Linked DNA regions of Parafrankia irregularis. The protein of the gene in region 1 binds, or shares a complex with, the protein of each later gene. Links are inferred from orthologs where the notes say so. Each region holds a gene or a part of one and is shown in the gene's direction. Other genes may lie near its edges.

Region 1 (3,561 bases):
TCGGGACGCATACCGTCACGATGCCAGCGTCTGACGTGGCCGTGTCAGGCGGGCGTGTCGGCGTCGACAGGACGTGTCGGCGTCGACAGGGCGTGTCGGCATCGGCCGGGCAGGTTGATGCACGACTGGCCGTGTTGGTGGCGGGTGGGCGTGTTGTCCGCCGCCGGTGTCGCCGGCGGGCACCGGCACCACCCCACAGTCGTTGGACATGTCGGTGGGAGAGGGCCGAACGAGGCTGTCCGGGCATGCCGATGTGTCCCGGTGAACCCACCGCGTCGCCAGTGGTCCGAGCTGGGGCCGTGGGCGACGATCGAGGGACTAGCATCGTGGTGTCGGTGAGTTCGCCGACATGCCTGCCGGAGGGGTTCCGCCGTGGTTCTAGACAAGATCTTGCGTGCCGGTGAGGGCCGGATTCTGCGCAAGCTCAAGGCGATCGCCGAGCAGGTGAACCTCATTGAGGACGACTTCACCGGGCTGACCGACGCCGAGCTGCGCGGGATGACCGACGAGTTCCGTCAGCGCCTGGCGAACGAGGACGAGACCCTCGACTCCCTGCTGCCCGAAGCGTTCGCGGTGGTGCGTGAGGCCGCCCGGCGGACGCTCGGCCAGCGTCACTTCGACGTCCAGATCATGGGCGGCGCGGCGCTGCACATGGGCAACATCGCCGAGATGAAGACCGGTGAAGGCAAGACCCTGGTCTCCACGCTGCCCGCGTACCTCAACGCGCTGGCGGGGGACGGCGTCCACATCGTCACGGTGAACGACTACCTGGCCCGGCGTGACGCCGAGAACATGGGCCGCGTTCACCGCTTCCTCGGCCTGACGGTCGGTGTCATCCACCCGCAGATGCCACCCGCGGCGCGTCGCCAGCAGTACCGGTGCGACATCACCTATGGCACGAACAACGAGTTCGGCTTCGACTACCTGCGCGACAACATGTCCTGGAGCGCGGACGAGCTGGTCCAGCGCGGTCACCACTTCGCGGTGGTCGACGAGGTCGACTCGATCCTCATCGACGAGGCCCGCACGCCGCTGATCATCAGTGGCCCGGCCGACAACCCGACCCGCTGGTACACCGAGTTCGCCCGCATCGCCCCGCTGCTGGAGCGGGACGTCGACTACGAGGTCGAGGAAGGCAAGCGCACGGTCGCGATCACCGAGGCCGGGGTCGAGAAGGTCGAGGACCAGCTCGGTATCGAGAACCTCTATGAGTCGGTGAACACCCCGCTCGTCGGCTACCTCAACAACTCACTGAAAGCCAAAGAGCTTTACAAGCTGGACAAGGACTACATCGTCACCGACGGCGAGGTCCTCATCGTCGACGAGTTCACCGGCCGGGTTCTGCACGGTCGCCGCTACAGCGAGGGCATGCACCAGGCGATCGAGGCCAAGGAGAAGGTCGAGATCCGGCAGGAGAACCAGACCCTGGCGACGATCACTCTCCAGAACTACTTCCGCCTGTACGACAAACTGTCCGGGATGACCGGCACGGCCATGACCGAGGCCGCCGAGTTCCACCAGATCTACAAGCTCGGCGTGGTCCCCATTCCGACCAACAAGGCGATGGCCAGGGCCGACCAGCCGGACGTCGTCTACAAGACCGAGGTCGCCAAGTTCGACGCCGTTGTCGAGGACATCGCGGAGCGCCATGAGAAGGGGCAGCCGGTCCTCGTCGGCACGACCAGTGTCGAGAAGTCGGAGTACCTGTCCAAGCAGCTGACCAAGCGCGGTGTGAAGCACGAGGTGCTGAACGCCAAGCAGCACGAGCGCGAGGCCCACATCATCGCCGAGGCGGGGCGGCGAGGCGCCGTCACGGTGGCCACCAACATGGCCGGCCGAGGCACCGACATCATGCTCGGTGGCAACCCCGAGTTCATCGCGCAGGCGGAGCTCCGTCAGCGCGGTCTGTCTCCGGTCGAGACCCCCGACGACTACGAGGCCGCCTGGTCCGAGGCACTGGAGAAGGCACGGGCCTCGGTCACGGCCGAGCATGAATCGGTCGTCGACGCCGGCGGTCTCTATGTTCTGGGCACGGAGCGCCACGAGTCCCGCCGTATCGACAACCAGCTGCGCGGTCGTGCCGGGCGCCAGGGTGACCGCGGCGAGTCCCGGTTCTACCTCTCGCTGGGCGACGACCTCATGCGGCTGTTCAACGCCGCCGCGGTCGAGGGCATCATGGACCGCCTCAACATTCCGGACGACGTGCCGATCGAATCGAAGATCGTCACCCGGGCGATTCGTTCCGCGCAGACCCAGGTCGAGGGCCAGAACTTCGAGATCCGCAAGAACGTCCTCAAGTACGACGAGGTCATGAACAAGCAGCGCACCGTGATCTACGAGGAGCGCCGCAAGGTTCTCGAGGGAGCCGACCTGCACGAGCAGGTTCGCCACTTCGTCGACGACACCGTTGAGGGGTACGTCCGGGGAGCCACGGGCGAGGGCTACCCGGAGGAGTGGGACCTCGACACTCTCTGGACCGGCCTCGGGCAGCTCTACCCGATCGGAGTGGACGCTCCCGGCACGGACGACCGTGAGGGCCTGACCTCCGACCTGTTGCTCGAAGATCTTCAGTCGGACGCCCAGGAGGCCTACGACCGCCGCGAGCTGGACCTCGGCGACAAGCCGGACGGCGAGGCGGTGATGCGCGAGCTGGAGCGCAGGGTGGTGCTGGCGGTGCTCGACCGCAAGTGGCGCGAGCACCTGTACGAGATGGACTACCTGCAGGAGGGCATCGGCCTGCGGGCGATGGGTCAGCGCGACCCGGTCGTCGAGTACCAGCGCGAGGGCTTTGACATGTTCCAGACGATGATGGAGGGGATCAAGGAGGAGTCGGTCCGCCTCCTGTTCAACGTCGACGTTCAGGTTCCCGGCCGGGACGCGGAGGCTGCCGCGCCGGAGGCGCCAGCGGTCGCACCAGCCGCGCCTGAGCCGCAGCTTCCGCCTCCCCCCGATGCCGGTGGGGCGGGTGCCGCCGGTCGGGTTTCGCCGGTGTCACCAGCTGTTCCGGTGCCCACCCCGGCCCCGGCGCCGCCACCGGTCTTCGTCAAGGGCCTGGAACCCCGCCGTCCATCGGGAAACCTGCAGTACTCGGCGCCGAGCGTTGACGGTGACGCCACGCCCACCGTCACCGTCGACAGCGGAGCTGGGCTGACGGGTGCCGGCCGCGGTTCGGGCCCGGGCGGCGCGATGGGCCGCGGTGTCAGTGCCGGTGACGGCGGCGCGGCGCGTACAGCGCGCAACGCGCCGTGCCCCTGTGGGTCAGGTCGAAAGTTCAAGCGTTGCCACGGTGACCCGGCACGGCGTAACGACTGACCGCGGCGCAGCGACTGGCGGAGCATGCCTGTGGTCCGCCGGCCTGCGTGTTCGCGACTCGGCGTTGCCAGGGCTCAGCATCGCCAGGGCCAAGCAGAACCGGGGCTGCTCGGTCGGGCAACCCCGGTTCCAGAACGGTGGGGCGGGCCTGATCAGCCGAGCTGCAAGGTGGTCACCTGCCAGCGGTCCGCGCCGCGCTCCATTCGGAGCGCCAGCGCCCGCATGCGCTGGCCTCGGCTGATCACGGCG
Region 2 (2,871 bases), on another replicon or contig:
CCGGCCCGCTTCGAGGGTGGCCAGATGCCACTGCATATGCGGGTTCCGAAGCTGAAGGGCTTCCGTAACCGTTTCCGTACCGAGTACCAGGTGGTGAACGTCGCCACGATCGAGGAGCTGTTCCCCGAGGGCGGCACGGTCGGCGTCGACGAGCTGGTGGCCGCTGGCGCCGTCCGCTCGAAGTCGTTGGTGAAGGTCCTCGGCGACGGGGAGATCGGCGTGGCGGTTCAGGTCACCGCGCACGCTTTCTCCGGCTCGGCCAAGCAGAAGATCGAGGCCGCCGGCGGCAGCGTCACCCAGGTCTGACAGCGCCTCGGGACGGGCGTACCCACGCCCGTCCCGAGGCGTTCGTGCTTTGCCGGGCCGCGCGGCGAGGTGGTTGTAAGCACATCTCGCCGCGTGACCCGGGCAGGACAGGCCACTGTACGGATACCGGCACACGCCGGCTCGGCAGTGGTTTGGGCTTGGCGTGGTTTGGCAGTGGTTTGCTCACCGGGATCCCGGTACACCAGTGCCTACCGCGCGTGATGTCCGGACGAGTGAGCCTCAGGTGCTGTTAGAGTCGCCTCACCGCGTACGGTCCGCTTCCAGGGCCGCCGGAGATCTGCACCAAACGCCGCGCCGTCCCGTCAGCCGTAGGAACAGCAGGAGGAGACGTGCTCACCGCCTTCACGCGGGCCTTCCGCACGCCCGACCTGCGGAAGAAGCTGCTCTTTACCGCAGGCATCGTCGTCCTGTTCCGGCTGGGCAGCGTCATGCCGTCGCCCGGCGTCTCCACAGCGGCGGTGAACTCCTGTCTGGATGCGGCCAGCGAGGACAGCAGCAACGTCTACTCGCTGATCAACCTGTTCAGCGGTGGTGCACTCCTGCAGCTGTCGGTCTTCGCGCTCGGCATCATGCCGTACATCACGTCGAGCATCATCATCCAGCTGCTCGTCGTGGTCATCCCGCGGCTTGAGCAGCTGAAGAAGGAAGGCAGTTCGGGTGAGCAAAAGCTCACTCAGTACACCCGTTATCTGACGATCGCGCTGGGGGTTCTGCAGGCCACCGGCATCGTGGCGCTGGCGCGCAGCGGTCGGCTCTTCCCGAGCTGTAGCGCCGCCATCATTCCGGACACCAGCCTCTTCCGTATCGCCACCATCGTGATCACGATGACCGCCGGCACGTCGGTCATCATGTGGATGGGTGAGCTGATCACGGCCCGCGGCGTGGGTAACGGCATGTCGCTGCTGATCTTCACCTCGATCGCCGCGCAGCTGCCCTCGCAGGGCGGGCGCATCCTCCAGGTCGCCGGCGGCCTCGTCTTCGGCCTGGTGATCCTGCTGGGCCTCGCGATCGTCGTGTTCGTCATCTTCGTCGAGCAGTCGCAGCGTCGGATCCCCGTCCAGTACGCGAAGCGCCTCATCGGGCGCCGCATGTACGGCGGGACCTCGACCTATCTGCCGATCAAGGTGAACCAGGCCGGCATCATCCCGGTCATCTTCGCCTCGTCGCTCCTTCAGCTCCCGCAGCTGCTGGGCCAGGTGTGGAGCAACCAGACATTCCAGGATTTCGAGCAGCGCTACCTCTCCCGCGGTGACCACCCGCTCTATCTCGTGGCCTACGGCGCGCTGATCATCTTCTTCACGTACTTCTACGTCGCGATCACCTTCAATCCGACGGAGGTCGCGGACAACATGAAGAAGTACGGCGGGTTCATCCCGGGGATCCGGCCCGGCCGCCCGACGGCCGAATACCTGGACCACGTGCTGTCCCGCATCACCCTCCCTGGCTCGTTGTTCCTGGGGGTCATCACGGTGTTGCCGTTGGCGCTTCTCAACCTGACCAAGGACCAGCCCTTCCCGTTCGCTGGTACGTCGGTGCTGATCATGGTGGGAGTGGGGCTGGAAACCGTGAAACAGATTGAAAGCCAGCTGATGCTGCGCAACTACGAAGGATTCCTCCGGTAGTGCGCCTCGTACTGGTCGGACCGCCCGGTGCAGGTAAGGGAACGCAGGCCGCCTTCATAGCCCAGGCGAGGTCCATTCCGAAGATCTCGACCGGTGACATCTTCCGGGCGAACGTGCGCGAAGGCACCGAGCTGGGCGTCCTGGCGAAGACCTACATGGATGCCGGTGACCTCGTCCCTGACGAGATCACCATCGGTATGGTGCGCAACCGGCTCGCCGAGGACGACGCGGTCAAGGGCTTCCTCCTGGACGGCTTCCCCCGTAACGTGCCGCAGGCCGAGGTGCTCGGCGGCATGCTGGACGAGATGGGCACCCGCCTCGACGTCGTGCTTGAGCTCGTCGTCGACGACGACGAGGTGGTGCGCCGGCTCTCCGGTCGCCGCACCTGCCGCAACTGCGGGCACATCTGGCATCTCGACTTCGATCCGCCCCGCGACGAAGGGGTCTGCGACCGCTGCTCGGGTGAGCTGTTCCAGCGGGACGACGACCGTTCGGAGACCGTTCGCCACCGCCTGGAGGTGTACGCGGAGCAGACAGCTCCGCTCGTCGCCTACTACGCGGCCAAGGGCGTTCTCATCGGTATCGACGCGACCGGGCCGGTGGACAACGTGACCGATCGCGCGTTGGACGCACTGCGCCACTACGCCGACTGACGCCACTACGCCGACTGATCCGGGTCGCAGACCCCTGCCGGCGGATGGGCGGGCCGACTGCTCGGGCTGGAGCGGTCGGCACCGGCGCGGGGCGCCTGGTCACGAACCGGGCGGCCCGGACTCGACCGCGGCCCCGTCGCGGCGGCTCCGGGCGGTTATCGTCGAGGAAGAGGTGGGGCCTGTCGGCGCGGAAGCCTGTTCCCGCGGGGGCTGGCTCGCCTCCCGGCGCCGGGAGGCGATGACCGGGCCTGCGGAGCCGGAGCCGGCCG

The links. Proteins that work in one complex are often made in the same cells at the same time.
Region 2: the proteins of secA (region 1) and secY are in contact, whole or in part, in a crystal structure (PDB 3DIN), measured with the Thermotoga maritima proteins. The link is inferred for Parafrankia irregularis from one-to-one orthologs. Residues at the interface, in WP_004082002.1 of Thermotoga maritima: Glu261, Ala262, Arg263, Lys300, Ala301, Arg302, Thr303, Ile304, Ile305, Leu323, Tyr324, Asp325, Pro326, Val329, Ser330, Tyr333, Ile336, Lys340, Phe345, Val349, Glu363, Phe364, Tyr374, Ser375, Gly376, Gly377, Glu393, Ile395, Thr482, Ser483; in WP_004081795.1 of Thermotoga maritima: Glu108, Gly109, Glu110, Glu111, Ala236, Glu237, Arg238, Arg239, Ile240, Thr241, Ile242, Gln243, Tyr244, Ala245, Arg246, Arg247, Val248, Thr249, Gly250, Arg251, Arg252, Val253, Tyr254, Gly256, Ala257, Ser258, Thr259, Tyr260, Leu261, Pro262.

Annotation. Positions count from the first base shown.
Region 1 is NZ_FAOZ01000034.1:21,154-24,714, forward strand. What follows is about bases 21-3,512. They hold secA (preprotein translocase subunit SecA), read left to right. Parts: upstream 21-372; coding sequence 373-3,312; downstream 3,313-3,512. Other genes in these bases: AWX74_RS32295 (Rv3235 family protein), read right to left, coding at 3,465-3,512. Also shown: AWX74_RS32285 (GNAT family N-acetyltransferase), read right to left, coding at 1-11; more of AWX74_RS32295, read right to left, coding at 3,513-3,561. UniProt on the Escherichia coli protein: Required for protein export, interacts with the SecYEG preprotein conducting channel.
Region 2 is NZ_FAOZ01000002.1:358,769-361,639, forward strand. What follows is about bases 1-2,802. They hold secY (preprotein translocase subunit SecY), read left to right. Parts: upstream 1-656; coding sequence 657-1,949; downstream 1,950-2,802. Other genes in these bases: rplO (50S ribosomal protein L15), read left to right, coding at 1-306; AWX74_RS04150 (adenylate kinase), read left to right, coding at 1,949-2,602. UniProt on the Escherichia coli protein: The central subunit of the protein translocation channel SecYEG. Consists of two halves formed by TMs 1-5 and 6-10.